DNA from 4 places in the Modestobacter marinus genome. Region 1 is predicted to be linked to each of the others. Evidence: riboswitches for the same ligand, from Rfam matches in the RefSeq annotation. Region 1 holds a riboswitch; each other region holds the start of a gene.
The links. Region 1 has a riboswitch for cyclic di-AMP ahead of FB380_RS13800 (C40 family peptidase). Riboswitches for the same ligand answer to the same signal wherever they lie in the genome.
Positions count from the first base shown of each region.

Region 2: linked by a shared signal. The riboswitch ahead of FB380_RS15785 (aggregation-promoting factor C-terminal-like domain-containing protein) and the one ahead of FB380_RS13800 (C40 family peptidase) in region 1 are both predicted to bind cyclic di-AMP.
Region 3: linked by a shared signal. The riboswitch ahead of FB380_RS25520 (LysM peptidoglycan-binding domain-containing protein) and the one ahead of FB380_RS13800 (C40 family peptidase) in region 1 are both predicted to bind cyclic di-AMP.
Region 4: linked by a shared signal. The riboswitch ahead of FB380_RS18125 (VldE C-terminal domain-containing protein) and the one ahead of FB380_RS13800 (C40 family peptidase) in region 1 are both predicted to bind cyclic di-AMP.

Region 1 covers NZ_JAAMPA010000001.1:2,918,327-2,925,573, forward strand. The annotation lists gene FB380_RS25510 (hypothetical protein) at 42-167, shown strand; gene FB380_RS13795 (bifunctional metallophosphatase/5'-nucleotidase) at 319-2,157, shown strand; gene FB380_RS13800 (C40 family peptidase) at 2,282-2,818, opposite strand; cyclic di-AMP (ydaO/yuaA leader) riboswitch at 2,835-2,987, opposite strand; gene FB380_RS13805 (HNH endonuclease signature motif containing protein) at 3,646-4,845, shown strand; gene FB380_RS13810 (DUF3320 domain-containing protein) at 5,080-7,247, opposite strand, start outside.
Region 2 covers NZ_JAAMPA010000001.1:3,369,691-3,376,937, reverse strand. The annotation lists gene FB380_RS15810 (FMN reductase) at 1-111, shown strand, start outside; gene FB380_RS15805 (alpha/beta fold hydrolase) at 214-1,080, shown strand; gene FB380_RS15800 (serine hydrolase domain-containing protein) at 1,065-2,204, opposite strand; gene mftD (pre-mycofactocin synthase MftD) at 2,289-3,521, opposite strand; gene FB380_RS15790 (YceI family protein) at 3,671-4,270, opposite strand; gene FB380_RS15785 (aggregation-promoting factor C-terminal-like domain-containing protein) at 4,420-5,319, opposite strand; cyclic di-AMP (ydaO/yuaA leader) riboswitch at 5,336-5,483, opposite strand; gene FB380_RS15780 (class I SAM-dependent methyltransferase) at 5,688-6,335, opposite strand; gene FB380_RS15775 (universal stress protein) at 6,340-6,894, opposite strand; gene FB380_RS15770 (cupin domain-containing protein) at 7,110-7,247, shown strand, end outside.
Region 3 covers NZ_JAAMPA010000001.1:3,113,704-3,120,950, reverse strand. The annotation lists gene glgX (glycogen debranching protein GlgX) at 1-422, shown strand, start outside; gene treY (malto-oligosyltrehalose synthase) at 419-2,755, shown strand; cyclic di-AMP (ydaO/yuaA leader) riboswitch at 3,015-3,188, shown strand; gene FB380_RS25520 (LysM peptidoglycan-binding domain-containing protein) at 3,191-3,802, shown strand; gene FB380_RS14665 (ABC transporter permease) at 3,864-5,078, opposite strand; gene FB380_RS14660 (ABC transporter ATP-binding protein) at 5,075-5,803, opposite strand; gene FB380_RS14655 (efflux RND transporter periplasmic adaptor subunit) at 5,800-6,828, opposite strand; gene treZ (malto-oligosyltrehalose trehalohydrolase) at 7,047-7,247, shown strand, end outside.
Region 4 covers NZ_JAAMPA010000002.1:450,161-457,407, reverse strand. The annotation lists gene FB380_RS18140 (universal stress protein) at 49-1,050, shown strand; gene FB380_RS18135 (hypothetical protein) at 1,299-1,502, shown strand; gene FB380_RS18130 (cytochrome P450) at 1,641-3,032, opposite strand; gene FB380_RS18125 (VldE C-terminal domain-containing protein) at 3,351-4,301, opposite strand; cyclic di-AMP (ydaO/yuaA leader) riboswitch at 4,304-4,419, opposite strand; gene FB380_RS18120 (threonine/serine exporter family protein) at 4,771-6,174, shown strand; gene FB380_RS18115 (glycoside hydrolase family 3 protein) at 6,270-7,247, opposite strand, start outside.

The DNA.
Region 1 (7,247 bases):
TGCCGGCGACGGTCGGGAGGCCCGGCGCGATGGACGGTGACGTGAGCTGCACCCGGCGGTGCCGGCAGGGCGACCGGGAGCCCCGGACCCGCCGGCACGACCACGCAGTCGAACGGGAGCTGCTGCCGGCAGCCGACCTGGAGGGCGGCGCGCTGGTCTGCTCCTGACGACCGTGCACCGCCTGCCGCCGGTCAGGCGTGCAGCGCTCCGGTGAACAGCTCGCGACCGACGTCGACCTGTCGGCATCGCTCGTTACGTTGGCTCAGCATCCGCACAGCCGCCCCGTCCGGGGTGGCTGACGAGCTGGGGGAGAACAGAGTGCGCAGACGGACGACGGTGACGGTCGCGGCAGCGGTGCTGGCGATGACCTTCGGGGCGGTGACCCCCGCGGCGGCCGGCCAGGGGGGCCACGACGACGGCCACGGTGGCGGGTGGGGCCACGGGCCCGGCAACGGGCACGGCAACGGGCACGGCAACGGGCACGGCAAGGGGAAGAGCCTCGAGCTGACCATGCTCGCCACCACCGACCTGCACGGCCGCGTGCAGGACTGGGACTACTTCCGCGACGCGCCGTACACCGAGCGCTCCGGGGACGCGACGGGCCTGGCCCGGGTGTCGTCGGTGGTCGACTCGGTGCGCGCGGAGAAGGGCGCGGACAGCGTCTTCGTCGTCGACAACGGCGACTTCCTGCAGGGCACGCCGCTCACCTACCTGGCCGCCCAGCAGTCGCCGGAGGCCGAGCACCCGATGGCGGCGGCCTACGACGTCATCGGCTACGACGCCCAGGTCGTCGGCAACCACGAGTTCAACTACGGCCTGGACACCCTGGCCGGCTACGTCGACGACGTCGACCACCCGGTGCTCGGTGCCAACGTCATCGACGTCGCCACCGGTGAGCCGTACCTGCCGCCGTACACGCTGCAGGAGATGAAGGTGCGCGGCGCGAAGCCGGTCACCGTCGGCATCATCGGCCTGACCACGCCCGGCTCCGCGATCTGGGACCGCAACAACGTCGAGGGCCAGGTCGAGTTCCGCGACATGGTCGAGACGGCGCAGCAGTGGGTGCCGGTCGTCGCGGAGCAGGCCGACGTCGTCGTCGTCCTCGCGCACGCCGGGGTCGGCGGGACGTCGTCCTACGACGACCCGGCCGTGGGCACGGAGAACCCCTCCGACGTCATCGCCCGGACGGTGCCCGGCATCGACGCCATGGTCGTCGGCCACACGCACCGCGACGCCCCGTCCCAGATCGTGGTCAACGAGGTCACCGGCGAGGAGGTGCTGCTCACCCAGCCCTACCGCTGGGGCGGCACGGTCAGCCAGGTCGACTTCGAGCTGACCAAGACCCGCGGCCAGTGGGACGTCACCAATGCCACGGCCACCGCGCTGCGCACCAAGGACTACCCGGAGGACCCCGAGGTCCTCGCCGTCACCGACGAGGCGCACCAGGCGACGGTCGACTACGTCAACCAGGTCGTGGCCACCTCCACCGAGGAGCTGACCACGCTGACCAGCCGGTACGAGGACACGCCGATCCTCGACTTCATCCAGCAGGTGCAGACCGAGACCGTGGACGCCGCGCTCGAGGGCACCGACCGGGCTGACCTGCCGGTGCTGTCGATCGCCGCCCCGTTCAGCCGGGAGGCGGTCTTCCCGCAGGGCGAGGTCACCATCCGGGACATCGCCGGGCTCTACGTCTTCGACAACACCCTCGAGGCGGTCGAGCTCACCGGCGCCCAGGTGCGCGACTACCTGGAGGAGTCGGCGAGCTACTTCACCCAGGTGCCGGCCACCGGCGACGTCGACCCCGAGACGATCACCAACGCCGACGGGACGCCGGACTACAACTACGACGTGCTCTCCGGCGTCGACTACGACCTGGACGTCTCCCGGCAGGTCGGCGAGCGGGTCACCCGGCTGGAGATCGACGGTGAGCCGGTGGCCGACGACGCCCGGTTCGTCGTCGCGGTGAACAACTACCGGCGCTCCGGCGGTGGCGGGTTCCCGCACATCTCCACGGCGCCGGTGGTCTACAACGAGCAGCTGGAGATCCGCCAGCTGCTCATCGAGTGGGCGCAGGAGCGCGGCGTCATCGACCCGGCCGACTTCTACGTGGAGAACTGGCAGCTCGTCCGCGACGGCGAGCCGCTGCTCGGCTGACCCTCCTCGACCGACGAACGCCCCGCTCCCCGGATGGGGGGCGGGGCGTTCTCGTGTTCCCGGCGTGCCGGACGACGTCCGCCCCGCTCCCGCGGACCGGCGCGGGGCGGACGTCGCGAGCGGGTCAGACCAGACGACGCGCGGAGTTGTAGCCCCACATGGAGTCGACGGCGATGGTGCGGACGACGTCCCCTGCGGTCGGCGCGTGCACCATCAGGCCGTTGCCGATGTAGATGCCGACGTGGCCCACCGGGTCGTAGAAGAAGACCAGGTCACCGGGCTGCAGGTCGGCGCGGGCCACGGGCACGCCCATCGTCGACTGCATGCGGGAGGAGTGCGGCAGCGCGATGCCGGCCGCCGCGAAGGAGTACTGCGTCAGCCCCGAGCAGTCGTAGACGTTCGGGCCGGCCCCGGCCCAGACGTAGGGCTTGCCCTGCTGGGCGAGCGCCGTGTCGACGACGATCTGGGCGGCGGCGTTGGGAGCGGCGACCGGGGCCACCGGTGCCGGGGCGGGTGCTGCGATGGGCGCTCCGCCGCCGCCGACCGAGGCCTGGGCGGCCATCGGGGTGAGGGCGACGCCCGCGCTGGCGAACAGCGCGACCAGTGCCCGGCGACCGGAACGGGAGGGACGGCGGGCAGGGGACGTGCGAGTGGTCGTCATGGACGACGGGTTCTCCTTGTTCTCCTCAACCGCCTACCGAGTTAGCTGACGGGTTCGGGCGGGGAACTCGCCCGGCGCTCCGGCACTCGCGTGCCGTCGCGCTTCACCCCAGAACTGCGGTGGGTCCCCGGTCCGGGTGTCCGCGGCGACGTTGCGGCGGTTGCCCGGTTCGGCGGTGCTCGCCGGTGTCACCGTGTGTGGCGACTCAGGGGCCGGCGGGCGCGGTTGACGGTAGGGGCGTCATGGAACTGTCACAAAGTGCTGCGCGTCGGAGTTCCGACACCCCGTGGAGCTGCAACACGCCCGGCCGGGATCGGCGACTCGCCGACGTGACGTCGGGCAACGTCGGAGCGGGGTAGGAGCTCGATCACCGTGATCGGCTGATTCCCGCCGGTGCACCGAATTCCGGCGGTGCGGCGGGTGCGCACGGTGCGTGTCCGCCGCGCTACCACCGGCCGCGGCTGGTGGCGCCTCGCCGGCGGCTGCGGCAGGTGTTCGTCGCTGGCTGGCTTTCACCACGTCCACTCGGAGCGTGGAGCGCGCGTTGCCATGTCCCGCATGGCAGCCGAGCCGCCTGTCGACGGCTCGCTCCGGCCTGGCTGGGCCCTTCCGCCCAACCCGGCGCCGGTGAGGGTGTCGGTACATCGCGTGTGGTCGTTGGGCGTCTGTCGTTGGCCGTCTCGACCTGCTTCAGTCACGTCCACCCGAGGGAGTCAAGAACATCCCAACATCTGTGGACGGGCGCCTGACCTGCGGATTCGCGTTGTGCGGACCCCTCAGAGGCGATAAGATTCGTACACACGTTCGAACGGGTCGGGAGGTGTTCGGTGAGCGAGTTGATCTCCGCGCTGGATGCCCTAGGCGCCGATGACCTGCACGCCCTGACCGACGGCCAGGTGCTGGACCGGACGGCCATGTTGGTGCAGGTGGTGAACCGCGCGTCGGCGGAGTTGACCCGCACCGTGCGGTGTGCGGACGCCACGCAGGCCGCCGAGCACGACGGGCTGAAGTCCATGCGGTCCTGGCTGATCGGGCACGCACGGCTCGCGCCGGCCGAGGCCTCGCGGATCCTGCGATCCGGGCGGGCCCTGGAGCACTTCCCGACGCTGGCGGCCGGGTTCGCCGAGGGTCAGGTGACCCCCGAGCAGGTCGACGTGGTGGCCAAGAAGGTCGGCCCGGTCGAGGCCGCCCGCGCCGGGGAGCAGGGCATCGACCTGGCGGCGTTCGATGAGGTGTGGACTCAGGTGGCGATGGGCTCACCGCACCAGTCGCTGGTCGCCGCGGTGCAGGCCTTCGAGGACGCCTTGGACCCCGACGGGCCGGAGCCAGACCCCACCGAGGAGCGGCGGCTCACGATCGCCACGCACGCCGATGGTTCGATCACCGGCCGGTTCGACCTGGACGCGACCGGCGGGGAGAAGGTCAAGGCCGCGATCGAGTCGATCGTGCAGGCCAACCGCCCGCAGGGTGATGAGCGGACCCGGGCGCAGCAGAACGCCGACGCGCTGGTGCAGTTGGCGGACAACCAGCTCGCCGCGGGGAGCCTGCCCACGCTGCGCACCGTCAAGCCGCACGTCGTGGTCGGCATCGACATCGAGGACCTGGTCGACCCGGCCACCGGCGCCGGGGCGGCGGAGCTGGGGTTCGGGGCGACGATCTCCGCCGCCCGCGCCCGCTACCTGGCGTGTGACGGGAGCATCTCCCGGATCGTGATGGGTCCCGACGGCATCCCGCTGGACCTGGGCCGGGACCACCGGGTGGTCACCCCGGGGCTGCGCAGGGCCGTGGAACGCCGGGACAAGAGCTGCGTGTTCGCCGGCTGTGGTGCACCGACCCACTGGTGCGATGTGCACCACCTGATCCACTGGCTGCACGGCGGTGAGACGTCGTTGAGCAACTCGGCCCTGTTGTGCGAACGGCACCACACCAAGGTCCACCACGGGTTCCGGGTCGAACGAGATCCCGACGGCCGGTGGCGGACCTGGCGTCCCGACGACACCGAGATCCTCATCGGCCCACCGCTGTAGGGCTGTGGGTGTGGCATGCCGCTGGCCCGCCGTCCGACCGACGGAGGGTCCAGCGGGCTGCGCGGGGCTGGGCAGCTGTTGCGCCGACCGGGACGAGAGCTGGAGCAGGGACCGGGGGAGAGCGGGCGGGAGCAGCTGCGGGACGTCGGCCCGGCGCAGCTCGGGGACGAGCGCGCCGGAGCAGCCCTGGTGGGGGCGGAGCAGTGCCAGAGAAGGCGTCCGCGCTTGGGCAGGTCACCCGGCGGCGGGCTGCTCCAGAGCCTCCTGCACCACGGCGCTCGGGGGGACGGGAGGAGTGGCGACCGCGAGCAGGTCCGCATCGCCGTCGGCCACCGCGGTCAGCCACTGGCCGGCGCTCTGCCGGGCGATCCGGCCGGCCCGCACCGCCTGGGCGAGCGCCAGCTCCAGCGGCGGCATCAACACCGGGTGCCGCCGGCGGTGGCCGAAGACGGCGAGCGTCTGCTGGAACAGGTCGTCGCGGGTCATCCCGGCCACCGACCGGCACAGCGCCACCATCGCGTTGCCGATCTCCTCCGGCGGGACGTGCTCCAGCGCCCGGTCGGTGCTCGTCGCCTGCCGCCGGAACGTCGTCCACGTGGCCGGGTCCAGGGGAGTCCGGTCCGTGGTCGGCGGCCACAGGAACTCCGCACCCGGCTCGGGCAGCAGCGCCAGGATCGACTCCATCCGCGCCGCGTTCACCCGCGGCACCCCGAACGCCGCCGCCGTCCGCCGGGCCAGCCGCTCCCGGTGGATCGGACCCTCCGCCCGGATCCCCGCCGCCAGCACCCGCCGCACCAGCCGGGCCGCCTCCGGGTTCGCCAGCTGCCGCAGCATCTGCGGCTCGCCCACCGGCTTCGGCGTCCACGGCCGGAACGGCACCTCACCGGCCAGCAACGCCGGCGTCACCACCGGGTGCGCCGCGCAGCGCACCGGCTCCGCCGTCGACACCTCGTCCTCCACGTCCGGCGCGTCCGGGTCGAAGGGGTCGATCTCCTCCTGCGGCTCGGCGACGTCGGCGACCGGGGCCGGCAGCGGGGGCAGCAGTGGCTCCACTGGAGCAGCACCCGCCACCGCGGCGACCAGTCGGTCGACCACCGCCTCGCACTCGGCCAGCCACTCCGGCAGCCACACCCGCTCCACCGCCGGCCACCCCCGCAGCTCCGCCAGCTCCAGGTACGCCAGCTCCCGGTCCACCGGCGCACGCCCCGCCCAGCCCGGCCCGTCCAGCAGCACCGCCAGCACCGGACGCTCCGGCGCCTCCGGCCGGGCGACGGTCAGGTCGACCCGGAACGGGGAGAGCCCGACGTCGGTGCGCACCACGAGTCCGCGGCCGCGCAGCGCCGCGGCGACGTCCTCCCGGTGCGGGTCCCGCACCGCTCTCGACGTCCGCGGGACGGCGTCCGGGCCGCGCCGCGCCAGCTCCAGGTAGGTCCGCAGCCGGCGCACCCCCGGTTGCGTCGTCGTCGCCGGCCGCAGCAGCGACGGCGCGAACGACGCGAAGACCACCACCTGACGGCGGGCCCGGCTCACCGCCACGGTCAGCCGGCGCTCACCGCCGGCCCGGTTCAGCGGCCCGAGGTCCAGCGGCAGGCAGCCGCGCTCGTCGGCCGCGCACCCCAGCGACAGCAGGACGACGTCGGCCTCCTCGCCCTGGGCCGCCTCGACCTCCCGCACCCGCAGCGCGCCGCGGTCCAGCGCCTCGGCCGCCCGGTCCCGCCCCGCCCGCAGCAGGCCCTCGATCAGCCGGCGCTGCGGTCCGTGCAGCGTCACCACGGCCACCGAGGGCACCGCGTCCGCCGAGGCCGCGAACCGCTGCCGCAGCTCGGCGACCACCGCCTCCGCCTCGGCCGGGTTCGTCCCGCGCTGCTCGCCCGCCCGCAGGAAGACGCCGTCCACCTGCACCAGCGAGATGGCCGGCCCGGCCGGCGGGCCCGGCACCGTCGTCAGCCGGGAGTCGAACGCCAGGGCGTTGACGAACGCGACCAGCGACTCGTCGGCGCTGCGGTGGTGCCAGGTCAGCTCCCGCCGCGGGACCCCGGCGCGCAGGCACGCGGCGAGCAGCCCCTCGTCGGGGGCCTCGTCGACCGCGGCGCGCGGCGGCAGCTGCTGGCGGTCGCCGACCACCACCGCCGCGCGCGCCCGGCCCAGGGCACCCAGCGCATCGGCGACCCGCAGTGACGACGCGTCCTCGATCACCACCAGGTCGAACGAGCCGGCGGTCGGGGGCAGGAACCGGGCGACGGCGTCCGGGGTGGCCAGCACCGCACGGGTCCGGTCGCCCTCGGCGAGGGCGGCAGCCGCCTGCGCGCGGGTCGCCGTGGAGACCGCGAGCGCCCGCTGGACCGCCTCCTCCGCGGCCCGCGCGTCGGGGACGGCGAGCCCGCCGGCCGCCGAGCGCTCGG
Region 2 (7,247 bases), 450 kb from region 1:
GCGGCCGGCGAGCTCGCCGGCCTGGTCACCGGGCGTCCGGTGGCCGCCCGCCCGGCCGACCCCTTCGCCGACCCCGCCACCTCCTTCGAGGAGCTGCTCAAGGGCCGCTGACGCCCGCTCGGCTCGACATCGGGCTGGGGGCTGCCTCCGACGTACCGGAGGCAGCCCCCAGCCCGTTCTCGTGGGCCCGGGGCCGTCGGGCAGGATCCGGGGATGACCCCGCCGACGTGGTTCACCCAGGCCCTCGCCCAGCAGCCGGACCACCGGGACGTCGTCGTCGCCGGTGCCCGGGTGCACTACCGGGCCTGGGGGCCGGCCGGGGCGCCGGGTGTGGTGCTGGTGCACGGCGGGGCGGCCCACTCCGGCTGGTGGGACCACGTCGCCCCGCAGCTCACCGGCCGCCGGGTGGTCGCCCTGGACCTGACCGGGCACGGCGACAGCGACCGGCGCGAGCAGTACGACCCGCTGCTGTGGGCGCGGGAGGTGGTCGCCGTCGCGGCCGAGGAGGGCCTGGACCGGCCGGTCGTCGTCGGTCACAGCATGGGCGGCTGGGTGTCGGTGACCGTGGGCGTCGAGCACCCGGCCGAGATCGGCTCGGTCGTCGTCGTGGACTCCCCGCTCAACGACCAGCCCCCGGACGAGCGCCGGCTGCGGGAGCGCCGCCGGCCGCACCGGGTGTACGCGGACCCGGCAGAGGCCCGGGCCCGCTTCCGGACGCTGCCGCCGCAGGACGTGCTGCTCCCCTTCGTCCGCGAGCACGTGGCCGCCGGCTCGCTGCAGGCGGTCGAGGGCGGCTGGACGTGGAAGTTCGACCCGGACTTCTTCGGCACCCGGCTGCGGCTGCGCGACCTGCTGCCGGGCGTCGCCGTCCCGCTGACCTTCCTGCGCTGCGAGCACGGCCTGGTCAGCCCGGAGATGGCGACCGACATGGCCGGCCTGACCCGGGCCGGGATGCCCGTGGTCGACCTGCCCGACAGCGGCCACCACCCGATGCTGGACCAGCCACTGGCCCTGGTCACCGCGCTGCGCACGGTCCTGGCGCTGGGCGCCGACGGGGCGCGCGGTCAGAGGCAGCGGTAGAGCGCGCGCCAGAACCAGTCCAGCCCGTCCTCCGGACCGGCCATGCCGGCGTTGGTCAGCAGCACCCCGACCAGGTCCCGGTCCGGGTCGGCGTAGCCGGTCGTGCCGGTGCCGCCGTCCCAGCCGAACCGGCCCGGCTGGGCCCACGGCGGGCCCGGTTCGACCTGCACGCCGACCTGGAGGCCCCAGGAACAGCCGGGGCCGAGGAACTCGGCGGCCTCCGCCCGCTGCGCCGTGGTGAGCGCGCCGGTGGTCATGGCGGCGACCGAGCCGGGGCCCAGCAGCGGCCCGCCCCCGTCGGCCAGGGCGCTGAGGAGGGTCAGCACGTCCGGCGCGCTGGAGACCAGCCCGGCCGCCAGCCCCTCGAACTCCGGTGGCCGGGACGACCGCCCGTCCGCCGGGTCGAGGAGCTCGACGCCGTCGCCGGCCGGCAGGTACGCGGGCCCGAGCCGGGCGGGGTCGGCCGCCCAGAAGCCGGTGTCGGTCAGGCCCAGCGGGCCGGTGACCCGGTCGCGCAGCAGGTCGTGCAGCGGGCAGCCGGCGACCCGGGTCAGCAGCACCGACAGCACCTCGGTGCTGAGCTGGTAGAGCCAGCTGGCGCCCGGCTGCGCGGCCAGGGGCAGCTCCCCCAGCCGGGCCAGGTACTCCTCGTGCGTCAGCTCCGGCGGCAGGGGCCCCGCCCCGAGGCCGGCCGCGACCACGGCCCGGTCCAGTGGCGAGTCGTCCCAGAGGGCGCCGAAGCCGGGTGTGCTGGTCAGCAGGTGGCGCACGGTGATCGGGCGTTCGGTGGGCACCGTGTCCGCCAGCGCGCCGGCCCGGTCGCGCAGCACCCTCGGCTCGGCGAGCTCGGGCAGCCAGCGGTCGACCGGGGCGTCGAGGTCCAGCAGACCGTCCTCGGCCAGGGACAGGGTGAGCACGCCGGCGAACGGCTTGGACAGCGACGCCAGCCGGTACAGCGAGTCCGGGCCCACCCGCGTGGCGCCCGCCGGGTCGAGGCACCCGCCGGTGCGCACCTCGACCTCGCCGCGGTACCGCACCGCGGCGGCGTAGCCGGGCAGCCGGCCGCTCTCCACCCGGGCCTCGAGCAACGACCAGACGGTGACGAACCGGGACAGGTCCGACATGGGGTCCTCCTGCGTCCGAGGGGTGCACTCAGCAGGGAGGACCGCGGCGGCCGGTCGAAGTCATCGCACCGGCCGCCGGCACCGTCAGGCGGTGGTGCCCTTGCCCGCGGACCGCTGCGCCTCCGGGGCGTCGGCGCCGTCCTCGCCGAGGTGGCGCTCGAAGTGCGGCGGGACGACGAGGTCGGCCGGGCTGAGCTCGTCGATCGAGGTGTGGCCCAGGCCGACGAGGGCCGAGCCGAGGCCGTCGCGCAGGAGGTCCAGCACGTTGCCCACCCCGGCCTCGCCGTTGGCGGCCAGCCCCCACAGGTAGGCGCGGCCGATCATCACCGCCTTGGCGCCCAGGGCGAGGGCCTTCGCGACGTCGCCCCCGCGGCGGATGCCGCCGTCCATCAGCACCTCGACCTGGTCGCCCACGGCCTCGGCGACCGCGGGCAGCGCGCGGATCGCGGCCGGGGTGCCGTCGAGGTTGTTGCCCCCGTGGTTGGAGACCGAGATCGCGGTGACCCCGGCGTCCACGGCGCGCTTGGCGTCGTCCACGCGCATGACGCCCTTGAGCATGAACGGCTGGTCACCCCACAGCTCGCGGAGCCACGCGACGTCCTCCCAGGTGGGCATGGGCGACTGCATCCACTGGCCGTAGGCCTCGAAGAAGGTCGGCGCCTTCTCGCCGGGGGTGCCGACCATGTTCGGCACGGTGAGGTCGGGCAGCTTCCTGGTCTTGGCGAACTCCCACAGCCAGCGGGGCTTCAGCGCGACCTGGGGCGCGTACCGGCGCACCGCCTCGAGGTCGATCCGCTCGGGGATGAAGGGGCTCCCCCAGTCCCGGCCGTAGGCGAACGACCAGTCCAGGGTGGCGATCAGCCCGGCGGCCCCGGCCCGGCGGGCGCGCTCGACCTTGGCGGCCATCAGGTCGCGGTCACCGACCCAGTACAGCTGGAAGAAGGTCTGCGGGTTGGCCGCGATGACCTCCTCCATCGGCTTGCTGGCCATCGAGGACAGCCCCATGGCGGTGCCGCGGGAGGCCGCGGCCCGGGCGACGGCGACCTCACCGTCGGGGTCGACCGCCTGGACGCCGGTCGGGCTGATCAGCACCGGCAGCGCGACGTCCTGCCCCATGACGCGGGTGGCCATCTGCTTGTCGTTGCTCAGCCCGGCGGTGTGCGGCGCGAAGCCCAGCTCGGCGAAGGCGGCGAGGTTGTCCTCCGCGGTGAGCCCCCGTTCGGAGCCGGCGACCAGCGCACCGTAGACGCCCTTGGGCAGCCGGCGCTTCGCCCGCCGCTGTGCCTCCGCCACCGACTCGAACCACGCGTTCGCCATCTGTGGACCCCCTGCTGCTCGACCCGTCCCGGCCGACACCGTCGTCGGCCGGGGTCGCCGCCGCAGGCGTCGTCCGGGACGACGGCACCCTGCGTGGCACTGAGTGCCACCCTAGCGGCAGGGAGTGTGCTGGGACACAGCCCGCGGGGTCAGGAGTCCTTGATCGCCGAGACGTCGAACTCCACCTGGACCCGGTCGCTGACCAGCACGCCACCGGTGTCGAGCATCGCGTTCCAGGTGAGGTCCCACTCGCTGCGCTTGATCGCCAGCGCGCCCTCGAAGCCGACCCGCATGTTGCCGAACGGGTCCAGCGCCGAGCCGGTGAGGGTGAAGTCGATCGAGACCGGCCGGGTGACCGCCTTGATCGTGAGGTCGCCGGTGACCCGGTAGACGTCCCGGTCGACCTGCTCGACCGCCGTGGAGACGAACACCATCTCCGGGTGCTGCTCGACGTCCAGGAAGTCGGCCGAGCGCAGGTGCGCGTCCCGGTCCGGGGTGCCGGTGTCGATGCTCGCGGTCGCGATCCGCAGCTGCACGCTGCTGGCCGCCGGCGTCGCGACGTCCAGGTGGGCGGTGCCGGAGAAGTCGGTGAAGGCACCCCGCACGGTGGTCACCATGGCGTGCCGGGCCCGGACGCCGATCCGGGTGTGCGTGACGTCGACGGTGTAGTCGCCGGTCACGTCTGCCAGGGCGCTGGTGGCGGCGTCGAAGTCCGTCGCGGCGCCCTCGGGTGCGCGGTGCTTGCCCACGGGTCAGCGCTCCTCTTCTCGGTGGTCGAACTGTTCGATCCTCCCCGATGGTCCCGCGCCGGCGCACAGGTGGGCCACCGGTACGCGGCCCGGGCGCAGCGAGGCCCGGGTCCCGCGGGACCCGGGCCTCGCTGCGGAGCGCCGGTGGCTCAGTACCAGCCCTTGGCCTTCGAGTGCGCCCACGCGCCGCACGGCGAGCCGTAGCGGTTCTCGATGTAGATCAGCCCGGCGTCGATCTGCCGGTAGCCGTCGGAGGTCTTGGCGATCCCGGTGCTCGCCCAGGTGGAGTCCAGGAACTGCGGGATGCCGTAGGCGGTGCTGTTCGGGTTCTGGGCGTTGGGGTTCCAGCCGCTCTCCTTGCCCCAGAGGCTCTCCAGGCAGGAGAACTCCGCCTGGTCACCCCCGAGCTTGCCCAGGGCGTAGTCCTGGAAGGAGCCGGAGCCGGACGACGCGGCCGGGGCCGCCGCCGGCGCGCGGGCGGGGGCGGGCGCGGCCGGCGCGGGCGCGCGGGCGGCGGCCCGCTCGGCCGCAGCCGCCTCCTCCGCGGCCTGGGCCTCCGCGGCGGCCTGCGCCTCGGCGGCGATCCGGGCCTCCTCCGCGGCCTGGGCCTCGGCGGCGAGCCGGGCGGCCTCGGCGGCCTGGGCGTCCAGCACCGCCTGGTCGGCGGCGGCCTGCGCCTGCGCGGCGGCGACCTGCGCGGCCTCGCGCTGACTGCGGTTGGCCGCCAGCTGGCCGAGCCGGTCGGTCAGCCGACCGTCGGCGACGGCGGTACCGGTCTGCTGCGAGCCCAGGTCGAGCTGGGAGGCGATGCCGGCGGGCTCGACGGCGGCCTCGGCCCGGGCGTCCGGCTCCGCGCCGACGAGGACGTTGACCAGGATCGCGCCGGCGGCGGCGACGCCGAGGTACAGGGTGGGCCGGCGGAGGCCACCGGGGGGCTGACGACGGGTGCGCCGGGCGATCGGCGCCTCCTCGGCACCGGCCGGGAGCGGGAGCACCTCGGTGGCGGGCAACTGCTCGTCCGACGAGGACACGGTGGTGCGACGGGACATCGAGAGAGGGGCTCCGTGGGTCTTCCGCGGCCGCCTACCGGGTCAGCTGACGGGTTCGGGCGGGAAGGCGCCCTACCCGGCCGGGCGGTGCCCGGGCGGGATTCACCCCAGTGGTGCGGTGGGTCCCCGGTTCGCTGCGAGCAGCGACTCGGCGGCATCCGGTGCGGGCTCCCCGGGTGGGGACGAGACGTCCGACCGGACCCGGCCAAGGTAGAGGCCGTGACCCGCTCGTGACAATGCCCGGCGCCGGACTCGTCGACATCTGCCACGTTCGCCCTGGTCACCGCCGAACCAGTGGGGCACATGTGACGGAGCACCCAGGACAGCCGCCCCGCTGGAGCACCAGGGCGGTCGCCCCGTGGGTGCTCTCAGGGGAGCCGCCACACCGTCGTCCGGCGCACCCCACCCCCGGCGGCGTCGGGCACGTCGTACTCCGCCTGGGCGAGCAGCCCCTCCTTCGGGACGTACGCGCGCCCGGGGTCGCCCAGCAGCACGGTGGCCCCGCGCAGCCAGGCCGCCCCGAGGAAGGGCAACACCCGCGCGGTCATCTCGCGGTCGTAGCAGACGTCGCCGGCCAAGACGACGTCGATCTCCGGCAGCTCCTCGTCGAGCACGTCGCCGACGACCTCGACGCCGGTGACCCCGTTCACCTCGGCGTTCAGCCCGACCGCCGCGTGCGAGTACGGGTCGACGTCGCTGGCCAGCACCCCGCCGGCGCCGGCCAGCAGCGCGGCGACGGCGACCAGGCCGCTGCCGGCCCCCAGGTCCAGGACCCGGCGGCCGGCGACGAGCTCCGGGTAGTCGAGGACGTGCCGGGCCAGGGCCTGCCCGCCCGGCCAGGCCGCGGCCCAGAACGGCGGGTCCTCGCCGGCGCCGCCGCCCTCGGTCTCCATCGCCTCCCACAGGGCGACGACGTCGTCGGCGACGTGCAGCTGCACCTCGGGGACGAGGGAGGGGCGGTCCAGCCGGGTGTGCGCCCGCAGGAAGGCCGGTGGGACGGGCTGCTGGACCACCACGCGGTCAGGCCTTGTGCTGGGTGCGCACGACGGTCACCGGGCACGGGGCGTGCCGGGTGACCTGGTCGCTGACCGAGCCGAGCAGCAGCCCGGCGAAGCCGCCCCGCCCGCGGGCGCCGACAACGAGGAGGTCGGCGTGCTGGGCCGCCTCGATCAGGGAGCGCACCGGCGCGGCGTGCACGACGTGGCAGCTGACCGCACGGGCGCGCTCCGCGCCCAGCGCGGCCCGGACGTCGGCCTCCAGGTCGGCCTGCACCGCCTGCTCGTACTCGCTGATCGGCGGGACGTAGCCCGGCTCCCAGCTGGCCGGCTGCGGTGCGGTGGCGATCCGCCAGCCGCGGACGACGTGCAGCGGCCACGAGGCGCGCTCGGCCAGGCCGGCCGCCCACTGGAGCGCCTCCTGGGCGCAGTCGGAGCCGTCGTGCCCGACGACGACGCCGCCGTCCACCACGGCACGCGTCGAGACCTCACCCTCGACCCCGGCCAGTTCGGTGGCCGCCTCGTCCCGCTCGGCCGTGAGGGCTGCGTCCCCCGGCTGGTCTCCTGGCTGCTGCGTCAACGCCGTCCTCCTGTGCTCGTCCGTCCGTGCTCTGCCGGTACCCGGCACCGGACAGCCTCTCCCACCGGCCGGGAGAACGGCAGGGTCGGAGGGCCTGACCGGCTCGTGTCGCCCGACCGGCGGGCTCGGATCGCGCCGGAGGCCGCACTGCTCTTCACTTCTCCTGGGCCGGCGCACGCCGGCAGGAACGACTGGATCGAGGAGGAACGGCAGCCATGGAGCACTTCACCATCGCCACCGTCGCCGAGGAGAGCGCCGACTTCCGTCGGGTGCTGTGGACCGGCGAGCACACCCAGCTGGTGATCATGACGATCCCGCCGGGCGGGGAGATCGGCGAGGAGGTGCACGAGGAG
Region 3 (7,247 bases), 200 kb from region 1:
CCAAGCTGCGCACCGACCACCCGACGTTCCGCCGCCGGCGGTTCTTCCACGGCCGCCCGGTGCGCCGGGCCGAGGGCGACCCGGTCCAGGACGTCGCCTGGTTCACCCACGCCGGTGAGCTGATGAGCGAGGAGGACTGGGAGTCCCACTACGCGAAGTCGATCGGCGTCTACCTCAACGGGCACGGCATCCGCTCGACCGACGAGCGGGGCGAGCCGGTGGTCGACGACTGCTTCTACCTGGTGTTCAACGCCTGGCACGAGGACATCGAGTTCACCCTGCCCAGCAGCGAGTACGCCGAGGGCTGGACGGTGGTCGTGGACACCGCGGAGATGGACGAGGTCGAGCCGGTCGTGGTCAAGGCCGGTGACACGCTGACCGTGGCCGCCCGCGCCACCGTCGTCCTGCAGGCCGCGCCGTGACCCAGCCGGCCACGGCGCAGCCGGCCGGGAGCCGGCGGCGGGAGGTGCCCGCGAGCACCTACCGCCTGCAGGTGACCGCCGACTTCACCCTCGACGACGCGGCGGCCGTGGCCGGCTACCTGGCCGACCTCGGCGTCACCCACGCGTACTCCTCCCCGCTGCTGCGCTCGGCGGCGGGGAGCACGCACGGCTACGACACGGTCGACCACGCGCACATCGACGAGCCGCGCGGCGGGCGGGCCGGGCTCGACCGGTTCGTCAGCGCGCTGCACGAGCGGGGGCTCGGCCTGGTCCTGGACCTGGTGCCCAACCACATGGGCGTCAGCGACCCGGCCGAGTCCGCCTGGTGGTGGGACCTGCTGCAGCACGGGCGGGAGTCGGCCCACGCCGACGCCTTCGACGTCGACTGGGACTTCGGTGGCGGCCGGATCCGCATCCCGGTGCTGGGCAGCGCGGACGACGTCGCGCAGCTGGAGGTCGTCGACGGCGAGCTCCGGTACTACGACAACCGCTTCCCGATCGCCCCGGGCACCGGTGCGGGCACGCCGCAGGAGGTGCACGACCGGCAGCACTACGAGCTGGTCGACTGGCGGCGGGCGGACGACCAGCTGAACTACCGGCGGTTCTTCGCGATCAACACCCTGGCCGGGCTGCGGGTCGAGGACCGGGACGTCTTCCGGGCCACGCACGCGCTCGTCGTCCAGCTGGTGGAGAACGGCGCGGTGGACGCGCTGCGGATCGACCACCCCGACGGGCTGGCCGACCCGAAGGGCTACCTGGAGCTGCTCGCCGAGGCCACCGGTGACCGGTGGACCGTCGTGGAGAAGATCCTCGAGCCGGGCGAGGAGCTCCCCGAGAGCTGGAAGACCGCCGGGACGACGGGGTACGACGCGCTCGCCGAGGTCGACGACGTCCTGGTCGACCCCGCCGGCGAGAGCGCCGTCACCGCGCTGGACACCGAGCTGGCCGGCGGCCGGGTCGACTACGCCGAGCTCGTGCACGACTGCAAGCGCGAGGTCACCGACGGCATGCTCGGATCCGAGGTGGCCCGCCTGCACCGGATCGTCGGCGACCTGCCGGGCGTGCCCGACGAGCAGGTCACCGAGGGGCTGGCCGAGCTGCTGGCCGGCTTCCCGGTCTACCGCAGCTACCTGCCCGACGGCCGTGAGCACCTGGACGCCACGGTGGCCGCGGTGAAGCGCCGCCGGCCCGACCTCACCGCCGCCGTCGACGCCCTGCACCCGCTGCTCGGCTCGGCCGGCACCGAACTGGCCACCCGGTTCGAGCAGACCTCGGGCCCGGTGATGGCCAAGGGGGTCGAGGACAGCGCCTACTACCGGTGGTCCCGCTTCGTCGCGCTCAACGAGGTGGGCGGTGACCCGGCCCGGTTCGGGTCGACCGTCGAGCAGTTCCACGCGGCCCAGCAGCACCGCCAGGAGGTCAAGCCGGCGTCGATGACGACGCTGTCCACGCACGACACCAAGCGCAGCGAGGACGTCCGGGCCCGGCTGGCCGTGCTCGCCGAGGTGCCGTCCGAGTGGGCCGGCCTGGTCCGCGGCTGGCTCGGCCGGCACCCGCTGGCCGACCGCCCGCTGGCCCACCTGGTGTGGCAGAACCTCGTCGGCGCCTGGCCGCTGTCGCGGGAGCGGGCGCACGCCTACGTGGAGAAGGCGGCCCGGGAGGCGGGCACCTCGACCACCTGGACCAACCCGGTGCAGGAGTTCGAGGACCAGCTGCACGCCCTCGTCGACGCCGCGTTCGACGACGCCACCACGCACGCGGAGATCGAACGGTTCGTCGCGCGGATCGCGCCCTTCGGCTGGTCGAACTCGCTGTCGCAGAAGCTGCTGCAGCTGACCATCCCCGGGGTGCCGGACGTGTACCAGGGCAGCGAGCTGTGGGACTTCTCGCTGGTCGACCCGGACAACCGCCGTCCGGTCGACTACGCCCTGCGCCGCGACCTGCTGGCCCGGCTGGACGGTGGCTGGGTGCCGCCGGTCGACGAGACCGGCGCGGCCAAGCTGCTGGTGGTCTCCCGCACGCTGCGGCACCGGCGCGACGCCCCGGAGGCGTGGTCGGGGTACACCCCGGTGCCGGCCCGCGGACCGGCGGCCGACTCGGTCGTCGCCTTCGACCGGGGCGGCGTCGTCACCGTCGCGACCCGTCGGCCGGTCCACCTGGCCGAGACCGGCTGGGGCGACACCGCCGTCGGCTCGCGGACCGGGGCCTGGCGGGACCTGCTCACCGGCTCGCGACTGGTCTCCGACTCGGGCGGCATCCGGCTGAGCGAGCTCTGCGCCCAGCTGCCGGTCGCCCTGCTCGTCCGGGACTGAGCCGGGCCGGCGCCGCCTCCTGCGACCGCAGGGGGCGGCGCCGACCTGGCCACGCGCGGTCGCCGCCCTTCCGGCACGGAGCGTGACTGATCGCATCCGTTGCGCAGTGACCCGACGGGCTTTCCGGGCCCGGGGGGTCTCGGAACCATCGATTGCCGCATTGGACGGGCGTCGTCGTCCGCCGGTGCCTACCTTCGGCCTCGTGCCTGCGCCCCACCGGCCGGCATGAGGACCGCCGGACCGCCCAACCCCGTCCGCCGGTGGCCTGACACCGAACAGCCTCGGACGGGGGTGGGGGACCCACTTCCGACGTGCCCGGCCTCGTGCCGCCACGTCTCGGGGTGAAGCCGTGTCGCGTCCTGTCGACGCACCCGGCCGGGCACCGATCGCCCGAACCCGACAGCTCACCTCGCCGGCGGTGATCGGAGGATCACCTTGTCCCAGCACCTCACGTCCCGGACCCGTCGCCTGACCCGCGGCGGCGCCGTCCTCGCCGGGGCCGCGGCTCTCGGCATCGGCGTCCTCGCCGCGCCGGCCTCGGCCGCCACCGCCGGGCAGCACGACTGGAGCGGCGTCGCCCAGTGCGAGTCCGGCGGCAACTGGAGCATCAACACCGGCAACGGCTACTACGGCGGGCTGCAGTTCTCCCAGCCCACGTGGGAGGGCTACGGCGGCCTGGAGTTCGCGCCGCGCGCCGACCTGGCGAGCCCGGCCGACCAGATCACGGCCGCCGAGCGGGTGCTCGTCGGCCAGGGCATCGGGGCCTGGCCGACCTGCGGCCAGTACCTGGCCCCGGGCACCACCGAGGTGCCCGGCCCTGCTCCGGCCCCGGCACCGGCGCCCGCCCCGGCTCCGGCGCCCGCCCCGGCTCCGGCTCCGGCGCCCGCCCCGGCCGGCGGCACGTACACGGTGCAGCCGGGTGACACCCTGAGCTCGATCGCGGCCGCCCAGGGCGTCGCGGGTGGTTGGCAGGCCCTGTACGCCGCCAACCAGTCGACGATCAGCGACCCGAACCGGATCTACGTCGGGCAGCAGCTGACGCTCTGACAGGGAAGCCCCCTTGCGGCTCGTCCGGCCTCCACCACCTGTGGTGGGGGCCGGACGAGCGTCAGAACCGGATCGCGTCGATCACCTTCACCCGGACGGCGATCAGCGCGGGGACCAGCCCGGCCAGCGCGCCGACGGCCGTCGCCGCGACCAGCCCCTCGATCGCCGCGGAGACCGGGAACCCGGGTGCCTCCACGAGCGGTACGCCGCCGGCCAGCCACCGCTCCAGCGGCAGGTTCCGGACGATCGCCACCGACAGCGCGACCGCGGCCAGCCCCGCCAGTGCGGTGGCGACCACGCTCTCCAGCACGACCGCGGAGAAGACCCGCGACGAGGTGGCCCCGAAGCTCCGCCGGACGCCGATCTCCCGGATCCGCTGGCGCACCGTGACCAGCCCGATGTTCAGCACGCCGAGCCCGCCGAGGGCCAGGACCACCAGCCCGGCGGCGCGCACCGCGAGCCGGAGCTTGGCGATGGTGTCCTCCAGGTTCTCCGGGTCCTGGCGGTAGGCCTGCACCTCCGCCCCGGGCAGCAGCCGGGCCAGGTCGCTCTGCACCGCCGCGACGACCGCGTCGGCCTGCTCCGAGGGCACCCAGAGCTCCAGCGTGGGCTGCGCCCCGTAGTACCCCGGGCCCCCCGCCGCCGTGGCGGCGTCCCCGGCGGAGGAGTCGATCCGGTACGTGCTCGGCCAGCCCTCGTTCCAGTCGACCACGCCGACGATCGTGGCCAGCACCGGCTGCGGGCCGCCGATCACCACGGTCGGGCGGGTGCTGAGGTCGGTCACGCCGAGCAGCGTCAGGAAGTCCCGGTTGACGACCAGCGCGGGCGACATGCTCTGCCGGTCACCGGCGCGGAACCAGCGGCCCTCGACCGGCTGGACGCGGTGCAGCGGCCCGTAGGACGGCGAGACTCGGCGGGTCTCGACGGACTGGGTGCCCGCGGGGAACCGGTAGAGCCCGCTCTCCTGGGCGAGGGTGGCCACCGCCTGCTCGGGGAGTCCGTAGCGGGCGACCAGCGCGTCGACCCCGGCGTCCCACTCCTCCTGCGGGACGGCGCCGGTCATCGGGTCGTAGGCCGAGACGCCGATGGTCGCCGTCCGCCCGCCGCTGGCCTCGGCCTGCTCCTGCTGCACCTGGGCGGCGATCTGGCCCAGCGCCGTCACGGTGGTCATCGCCAGCACGGCCAGGAAGACCCCGACCAGGGACAGCAGGACCCGGGCCTTGTGCACCCGGACCTCACCCCAGGCCTCGCTGAAGGTGCCCAGCAGCCCGGTCATGCGTCGGTCCGGTCGCTGGTCGCCGCGGCGAGGGCGTCCCCCGCCGCCACCGGGGTGAGCCGGCCGGCGTCCAGCCGGAACCGGCGCCCGGCCAGCGCGGCCACCGAGAGGTCGTGGGTGATCGTCACCAGGGCGGCCCCGTTCTCGGCGGTCACCTCGGTCAGCAGTGCCATCACGGCGGCGCCGGTCTCGACGTCCAGCGCGCCGGTGGGCTCGTCGGCGAGCACCACCCGCGGCCCGCGGACCAGGGCCCGGGCGATCGCCACCCGCTGCTGCTCACCACCGGAGAGCCGCTCCGGCACCGACAGCGCTCGGGCGCTGAGCCCCACCCGGTCGAGCATGGCGCGGGCGGCCCGGTTGCGGGTGAAGAAGTCGCGGCCGCGGGCGTAGAGCAGCGGCGCGGCGACGTTCTCCTCCGCGGTGCGCCGCGGCAGCAGGTTGAACTGCTGGAAGACGAAGCCGAACGTCTCCCCCCGCAGCCGGGACCGCCGCCGTCCACCAAGGGAGTCGGTCGGCTGCCCGTCGAGCAGGTAGCTGCCGGCGGTCGGGCTGTCCAGCAGCCCCAGCACGTTGAGCAGCGTCGACTTCCCCGACCCGGACCGGCCGACGATGGAGACGTGCTCGCCGGCCGCGACGCTCAGGTCGACGCCGGCCAGCACCGGCAGCAGGCTCCCGTCGGGGAGCCGCACGTCCCGGCCGACGCCGGAGAGCTCCAGCAGGCTCATCCGAACGGCCCGCCCGTGGCGTAGGGGTCGGCGGCCGTGTCGTCGGGCACCGGCACGAACTCCAGCACCGACTCGCCCTCGGTGAGGCCGCCGGTGATCTCCACCTGCTGGCCGTCGGTGAGCCCCAGGGTGACCGGCCGCTCCTCGGGGGTGCCGTCGGCACCGGGCACCCAGACCAGGCCGTTCTGCACCGAGCCCTGCACAGCGGTCACCGGCACCACCAGCGCGTCGGCGACCTCGCCGGCCAGGACGTCGACGGTGGCGGCCATCCCGGGGAAGACGGTCACCCCGGCCGGGACGGCGCACCGGGCGGTCGTGGTCGCGGTGATCGGCATGCCGGTCATCGGGTCCACGCCGGCGTTCGCCTGGTCCTCGTCATCCGACGGGGCACCGAGGGTCAGCCCGGTGCAGGTGAACGGCGCCGGGCCGCCGGTGACGGTGACCTCGGCCGTGCTCGGCGGGCTGAGCAGCCGGAACTGGTCGGCCTGGGAGAGCGACGCGGTCACCGAGAGGGTGCCCGGGGAGATGGTGCCGACGGCGTCGCCCACGGCCACGACCTGGTCCTTGAGGACGTCGAGGGTGGCCAGCCGGCCGGCCGCCGTGGCGGTGACCGTGACCACCTTCACCAGCGGGTCGCGCGGGGTCGAGGTCGGGTTGCCCTCGGCGTCCGTGCCGACGACCGGGTCCCGCTCCTCCTCGAACCGGACGTCCAGCAGCTTGTCACCGACCGCCACCGGCGCCCCGGCGGCGACGTGCAGCCGGCTCACCGTCCCGGCGGCGGTGGCCTTCACCGGCACCGCGGGGTCGGCGGCGACAGCACCCTGCACCGAGACGGTGTTGGTCACCGTGCCGCGGCCGACCGGGACCTCCGGGGAGGCCAGGTCCACCCCCGGGGCGCTGGTGGCGCCACCCGGCCCGGTGCCGCCCCCGCCCCCGCGGAAGGCGAGGACGACGAGGGCCACCGCGATCACCGCCCAGATCAGGATGCGCAGCACGGGCAGGACCCATGTCCGGACGACCGTCATGTCGGCTCTCTTCGTCTCGCGGAACGGAAGCGTCGCAGAACCTAGCGGTGCGGCGAGCCTCCCGGCGTCATCCCGCCGACGGAGACGCCACCGCGAGCAGGTCGTCCCCGGGTGCGACGCCGTCGGAGTGCGAGACGTGCGCTCCGGCGACGGTTGACCGCCGGACGCCCGGGCATGATCGACCTGCCCGTCCCCCGCACCGCCCTGGAGGCACCCGCATGTCCGAGCCCGTCGACTTCGCCGTCTGGGCGCCGCTGCCCGAGCGGGTCCGCCTGCAGGTGGACGGCGGGGTGCACGACATGCAGCGGGACGACGCCGGCTGGTGGCACGCCACGGTCGCCGCCTCCCCCGAGGCCGACTACGGCTACCTGCTCGACGACGACCCGACGCCGCGCCCCGACCCGCGCTCCCGCCGTCAG
Region 4 (7,247 bases), on a different contig from region 1:
GTGAGGCCTGTTCCCCCGTGACCGGGCGGGTCAGCACGAGGAGGTCCCATGTCCGAGCCGACATCCGACGACCGAGCCACCGACACACCTCGGCCACCCCGGGTCGTCGTGGGCGTCGACGGCTCCCCGGGCTCGCGAGCAGCGCTGGTGTACGCATGGGCGGCCGCCGCGCGACGGGGTGCCGACCTGGAGGTGGTGGCGACCTGGTCGGTCCAGACGGTGTGGGTCGGTGGCTACCCCCTGGGCGTGCCGTCGATCTCCGCCGTGCGGGAGGAGATGGAGTCGCGCGTGCAGGCGATGGTCGACGAGGTCCGCGGTGACCCGGCGGTCGCCGCGGTCCCCGGGGCGGCGGACGTGCGGGTGACCACGGCGGTCTCCGTGGGCCCGGCCGCGCAGGAGCTCGTCGACGCATCCGCTGACGCGGACCTCGTCGTGGTCGGCAACCGTGGGCGGGGCGCCGTGCGCAGCGTCGTCCTGGGCTCCGTCGCGCTGCACTGCGTCACCCATGCGCGCTGCCCGGTCGTGGTGGTCCACCCCTCCTCGACCGGCCACGCGCGCCGGCGCCCGGTGATCGTCGGCATCGACGGGTCGGCCGCCTCCCGCGCCGCACTGCTCGCCGGAGTGGCCGAGGCGGCCCGGCTGGGGACCGACGTCGTCGCGGTGACCACGTACCAGATGGCCGACCACTGGATGGCCCTGTCGACGGTCGTCGTCCCGACCGCGGAGGAGGTGCGGTGGGACCTGCAACGGGGCGGCGAGGCGATGCTCGAGGACGTCCTGGAGGAACACCGGACCGGCTCCGGCGGTCGGTCGCCGGATGCCCGGGTCGTGGTCGCGGAGGGAGCTCCTGCCGACATCCTCGGCCAGTGGGCAGCCGGCGCCGCACTGCTCGTCGTGGGCAGCCGCGGGCACGGTGCGCTCCGTGGCCTCCTCCTGGGGTCGGTGGCGCTGGCCTGCGCCATGCACGCCTCCGGGGCGGTCATGGTGGTGCACCCGCTGCCGGACCGGGCGCCGACCGGGACCACGCAGCGGGCCACCGTGAACGCCTGACCGACCCCGACCCCGCGATCACCCCGCGCGGGGCCGCCGAGGGTGGGACCGTCCACCCCCCGGCGGTCCCTCAGCGCCTGGACGTGACGCTGCCCGGATCGACGGCCCGGGCAGCGGCTCCTGCCGTACCTTCGGGACTTCGAGCCGGGGCCAGGTGCGCGTCGGCTGGACCCCGCGCCCTGCCTGCCGATGTACCTGTCGAGGTACCCGGTGCCCGTGCGGGGCGCACACCGACGAGGGGATGTGGGATGGACTACCTGCGCCGTCTGCAGGTCGAGCGGCCTGTGGTCTTCTTCGCCGTGCTGCTGGTGGGCTTCTTCGTGGCCTTCCAGCTGCTGCTGTTCGTGGCCGGGCTGATCCTCGGCCCGTTCGGGCTGCCGCCCTGGTTGCCCCTCGCCGTGGTGCTCGGCGGCCTGGTGTACGTGGCCCGCCGGCAGCAGCGCGGACGCTGACCCGACCGCCCCGCCCGGGTCGGCCCGGCACCGGGGGAGCGGCCCGGGCCGGCGCGAGGACGAGCGCCTCCGCCGGCCGGCTCCGCCCCTGCCTCGTCCCGGACGTCCCGTGCCTCCGCCGCGCAGGTGCGGCTCCGGTCAGAAGGAGACCGGGAGCTCCTCCACGCCGTGGACGAAGGACAGCCCACGCCAGCGCAGCTGCTCCTCGGGGACGGCGAGCGCGAGGTCCGGGAAGCGGCGGAACAGCGCGGGGAGCGCGATGCGCAGCTCCATGCGGGCCAGCTCCGCACCGACGCAGCGGTGCACCCCGTGACCGAAGGCCAGGTGCCCGCCGGCGGGGGAGCGCCCCGGCTGGAACCGGTCGGGCTCCGGCCCGGCCCAGGCCGGGTCGCGGTCGGCGCCGCTGAGGGAGACGGCCACGAGGTCGCCCTGCCGGACCGGGCAGCCGGACAGCTCCAGGTCCTGCTTCGCGAACCGCGGGAAGGCCACCTGGACCACCGACAGGTAGCGCAGCAGCTCCTCCACCACGCCGTCGACGTCGGCCGGTGAGCCGTTCCGGAGGAGGGCGGCGTGCCCGGGGTCGCGCAGCAGCACCATGGTGCCCAGGGAGAGGGAGCTGGCGGTGGTCTCGTAGCCGCCGGTGACGATCCCGTCGACCAGACCGGCGAGGTCGTCGTCGGAGATGCCGTCGCCCTCGGCCTGCAGGATGCGCCCGATCAGGCCGTCCCCGGGCGCCGTCCGCTGCCGGGCCACCACGTCCAGGAGGATCCGCTTCTGCTCGGACACCGCGCCGAGGGCCGCGGCCGCACCGCCGGTCGCGTCGAAGCGCTGGGTGCCCAGCCGCACGAAGGCCTCGTGGTCGGCGTCGTCCAGCCCCAGCAACCCGCAGATCACGTCCATGGGGACCCGCCAGGAGACGTGCTCGGCCAGGTCCGCCGGTGACCCGGCGGCGGCGAGCTCGTCCAGCCGGCGGGTGACGATCGCCTCGACCGTGGGCTCCAGCCGGTCCAGCCGGCGGCGTGTGAACTCGGGGGCCACCAGCTTGCGCAGCCGGGTGTGCAGCGGCGCGTCGGTGAAGCCCAGGCCGCCGACGTCGGCCGTCGACCCCGGCCCGGCGTCACCGAACAGGTGCCGGATGTCGTTGCTGTAGGAGTCACGGTCGCTCAGGACGGTGCGGGCCTGCTCGTACCCGGTCACCAGGTGGGCCGTCAGCCCCATCGGCAGGTCGAGCCGCTCCACCGGGCAGCGGGCGCGCAGCGCGGCGAGCTCGGGGACCGGGTCCACGCCGTGCCGCAGCAGGGGGAGCCGGGCGCTCTCCGGGAAGAAGGCCAGCTCGGAGAGGTCGATGCCCTTCCGGCGGATCCGTCCTTCCACCATGCGCCCCAGCCAGGCCCGGGCCACCGCCCGGGCGCTGCGCTGGCGCCGCGGCCAGCCGCTCGTCCGCCGCTTCGCCGGCCGGGTGGTCAGGGCCACGGTCCGCCGCACGCGGCGACGCCCGGAGCTGCGTGGTGCTGAGTCGGTCGTGGACATGATCCCTCGTCGTCGTCCGGGCACCGGCGTGACGTCAGCTCCGCCGGGCCCACCGGCGGGCGACCCCGACCGGCGCCGGGTGCTGATCGCCGCGACGTCCACCGTGCCACCCCGTCGGGTCCACGGGCCCCGCGCCGTCGACCTCGACGCTGCCGAGCCGTGGCGCTCCGTTCCGTGGCGGTGGGCGCTGACCCGACCATCCCATGCGGACGACCGGAGACCGTCGGCGGCCCTCCGGGGGCGGACAGCACGGTGCCCCCCTGCCTGCACGCGGGCAGAGGGGCACCGTGGGTTCCCGGTGGAGCGGAGCCGGGAGGCTCAGCCCGCCAGGTAGTTCACGTGCGGGTGGTCCATGTGGTTGGCCGTCGGGCTCCCGCGGTCAGCCATCGGGCTCCAGGAACCGGTCGGCGAGGTGAGGATGCGCTGCTGCCAGATGACGTACTCCACGCCGAGGGTGTCCCAGTTGGCGATGTGGTAGGCGACGATGGCGTCCCCGAGCGCGGCGTCGGACATCACCATGTAGTCCAGTGCCCGGCCGGAGGGGTGGCCGTTCGGGTCGGTCGCGCTGGCCCGCGTCCCACCGATGGTGATGCCGGCGGCGCCCGGGACGTCGCGCACGACGGCGTCCGCGGCGGCCTGGGCCCGCGGCTGCACGGGACCCGCGCTGTTGGTGATCTGGGCCTGCCCCGACGGCGCGGCGACGACGACTGCGGGGACCGGTGCCGGGGCGGGCGCCGGGGCCACGACGACCTCCGGCACGACGACCTCCGGCACGACGACCTCCGGCACGACGACCTCCGGCACGACGACCTCGGGGACGACGACCTCCGGTGCCGGGACGACGACCTCGGGTACCGCGATGACCTCGGGGGCCGGAGCGACGACCTCGGGTGCCGCGACGACCTCCGGTGCCGGGGTGGCCTCAGGTGCCGCGACGACCTCCGGGGCGATCTCGGGTGCCGGGGCGGTCGGGACAGGACCGTCCTCCGAGCCGAGCAGGAACCGCAGCTGCCCCGGGGTCAGCGCCCCGGTGTCCCCGCCGCCGAAGGCGGCGATGTGGCGCTGGTAGAGCTCCCGCCAGGAGTGCCGGTTCCCCGCCGCGGCCGGGTCGCCCTGCTCGGCGGTGTGCCGGTCCACCTGGGCGGGGGAGGCCTCGGGTGCCGGGGTGGTGTGGGCCAGGGCCGGGGTGCTGAGGAGGCCGAGCGTGACGAGGGAGGCGCCCGCGACGACCGGGAGGCGGACGAAGCGGGACGGGCTGTGCTTGGGCATGAGTGATCTCCGATCACCGCCGGAGGGGTTAGCTGTCGGGTTCGGGCGATCGGTGCCCGGCCGGCGGTGCCGGCTTCACCCCGAGGCGCGCCCACCGATGTGTCGGCGCGCCGGGTGTAGTGGGTCCCCCACCCCTGCCCTGAGAGTCCTGGATGGCGGCCGGCAGGCAGGGTTGAGCGGACCGGCGCCACGCCCACGATGTCGGCGTGACCGGAACGTTATGGACGGGCAGGTGGGCTGTCTCCGTGACGATCGTCACGTCCTCGGCGTGCCGCCGACGGCACGCCGTCCGGGGCGGATCGAGGGGCGCCGAGCGCGTGTCCGGCACCGGTTCCGGCCACGCGATGGGCCATGCACCCCGCCTCGGGGCACCGCGCCTGCGGGGTGCGGGCGCGCTGTGGGGAAGGCCACGGCCCGACCGTGGTCGGGGAGCGGCCCGCCTGCCGCGCCGCTCCGTAACCTGACCGTGATGAACCCCGTGACCCAGGACCGCAGCCGGCGGTTCGCGCGCCTGCCGGACCGGGCGCGGAAGGCGATCTCCGGGTCCGGTCCGCCGACGGCACCGCTGGCCCTCCGGGCCCAGCCCAGCCGGGTCGACGCGGGCACCGCGCGCTCGGCGCTCGGCCTGGCCCTGCGCATCGGGGAGTCGATGATGGCGGTCGGTGCCTCGGCCGCCGACGTCACCGCAACGGTGCTGCGCGTGGCGGCGGGCTACGGGCTCACCGACTGCCAGGTCGACATCACGTTCACCTCGCTGACGATCAGCTACGACCCGGACGACGTCCCGCCGATCATGCTGATGCGCATCGTGCGGCCGCGGGGTCTGGACTACACCCGGCTCCAGGGCATCACCGACCTGGCGGCGGAGCTCAAGACGGCAGGCCTGGGCCTGGAGGAGGCGCACCGCCAGCTGGACGACGTCCTGTCCGCGCCGCACCCCTACCGTCGGCCGATCCACGCACTGGGCTGGTCGGGTGTGGCGGCGTGCGTCGCCGTCCTGCTCGGTGGCGGCTGGCTGGTGGCCCTGGTCGCGGCGGTCACGACGGCCGCCATCGAGCTGACCATCCGGGCGCTCGACCGGCGCGGGCTCCCGATGTTCTTCCAGCAGGTCGCCGGCGCGGCGGTGGCCACCGGGGCCGCCGTCCTCCTCGTCGTCGGCGAGGTCGAGGTGCGCACCTCGCTGGTCGTCGCCGCCGGGATCGTGGTCCTCCTGGCCGGCCTCTCCTTCGTGGGCGCCGCGGAGGACGCGATCAGCGGGTTCCCGGTCACCGCCGCGGCCCGGGCCTTCGAGGTGCTCACGTTGACCACCGGCATCGTCGTCGGCATCGCCGCCGTGCTGGACCTGGCGCAGCGGGCGGAGGTGCCGCTGCGGGTGCTGGACCCCGGGACGTCGACCGTGCCCTCCGTCGTGGCGCTGGTCGCGGCGGCCGGGATGGCCGCGTCCTGGGCGCTGGCCTCGCACGCCCGCCCGGTCGCGATCGCGGTGGCCACGGTGGCCGGCGCGCTGGCGTGGACGACGTCGTCGGTGGCGGCCGCGTCCGGTGCCGGTGAGGCGGTGGCGAGCGCGGCGGCGGCCGTCGTGGTCGGCTTCTGTGGTGAGACGCTCACCGATCGGCTGCGCATCCCGCCGCTGCTCGTCGCGGTCTGCGGCATCGTCCCGCTGCTGCCCGGGCTGGCGATCTACCGGGGGCTCTTCGCGGTGGTCGTGGAGGGCGACGTGGGGAGTGGGGTGAACGCGCTCGTGGGGGCGGCGGCGATCGGCCTGGCGCTGGCCGCCGGGGTCGTGCTGGGCCGCTACCTCGGCCGGCCGCTGGGTGGCCGGCGGGACCGCTTCGACCGCCGGGTGCGGCGCCACGCGACCAGCGCCCACTGAACAGCCCCGGGCGGATCGTGCGCTCCTGAGCCGAGGTGGGACGTGGCGGCGCGGCGCCCGGCTGCTCCCGGAGGGGAGCAGCCGGGTCCTCCCGGTCAGCCGTGCAGCTGCACGGTCCACTCGCAGGGCAGCATCACGGCCGAGGTGCCGGCGCGGAGGCGGAAGGGCCCGGACTCGTACTGCCAGCCGTCGGCCCAGTGCGCCAGGTACCGGGTGTCCACCGCGACGTCGACCCGCGCGGCCTGCCCGGCGGGGACGCGCACGGCGGCCGAACCGACCAGCCACCGCACCGGACGGTCCACGACGGAGTCCGGCCGCTCGGCGTAGACCTGCACCACCTCCTTGCCGTCGTGCTCGCCGGTGTTGGTCACCTCGACCGTCACGGTCACCGTCTCGCCGGGCGCGGCCACGGTCGGGGCGTCGCCACCGGTCAGCTCGAAGGTCGTGTAGCCCCGCCCGCTGCCGAACCAGTACGCCGGTGCGGCGCCGGCGCGCAGCCAGGCGCGGTATCCGATGTGGACCCCCTCGGCGTACTCGACGACCCCGTCGACCGGCGTGCAGTCGAGCACCGGCACGTCGGCCTCGGACGCCGGCCAGGTGGTCGGCAGTCGCCCGCCCGGCTCGGCCAGCCCCAGCAGGACGTCGGCGACCGCGTTCCCGAACTCCTGCCCGCCGAACCAGCCGACCAGCAGGGCAGCGACCTCCTCCCGCCAGGGCATCAGCACCGGGGCCCCGGCGTTGACCAGCACGACGGTGCGCGGGTTGGCCGCGACGACGGCGCGGACGAGGTCGTCCTGCCGGCCCGGCAGGGCCAGGGACTCCCGGTCGTAGCCCTCGGACTCCACCACCGAGTTCGTGCCGACGACCACCAGCGCCACGTCGGCGGCGGCCGCGGCGCGGGCGGCCTCGGCGATCAGGGCGTCGGGGTCGGCGTCGGCGGGCTCGGTGCCCAGCCGCAGGGACATCGCGCGGGAGTTGAAGCCGACGCGGTCGCCGAGGTCGAGGACCAGCCGGACGTCCAGGGGGGTGCCGGCGGTCAGCCGCACCTCTGTCGACGCGGTCGGCGGGCTCAG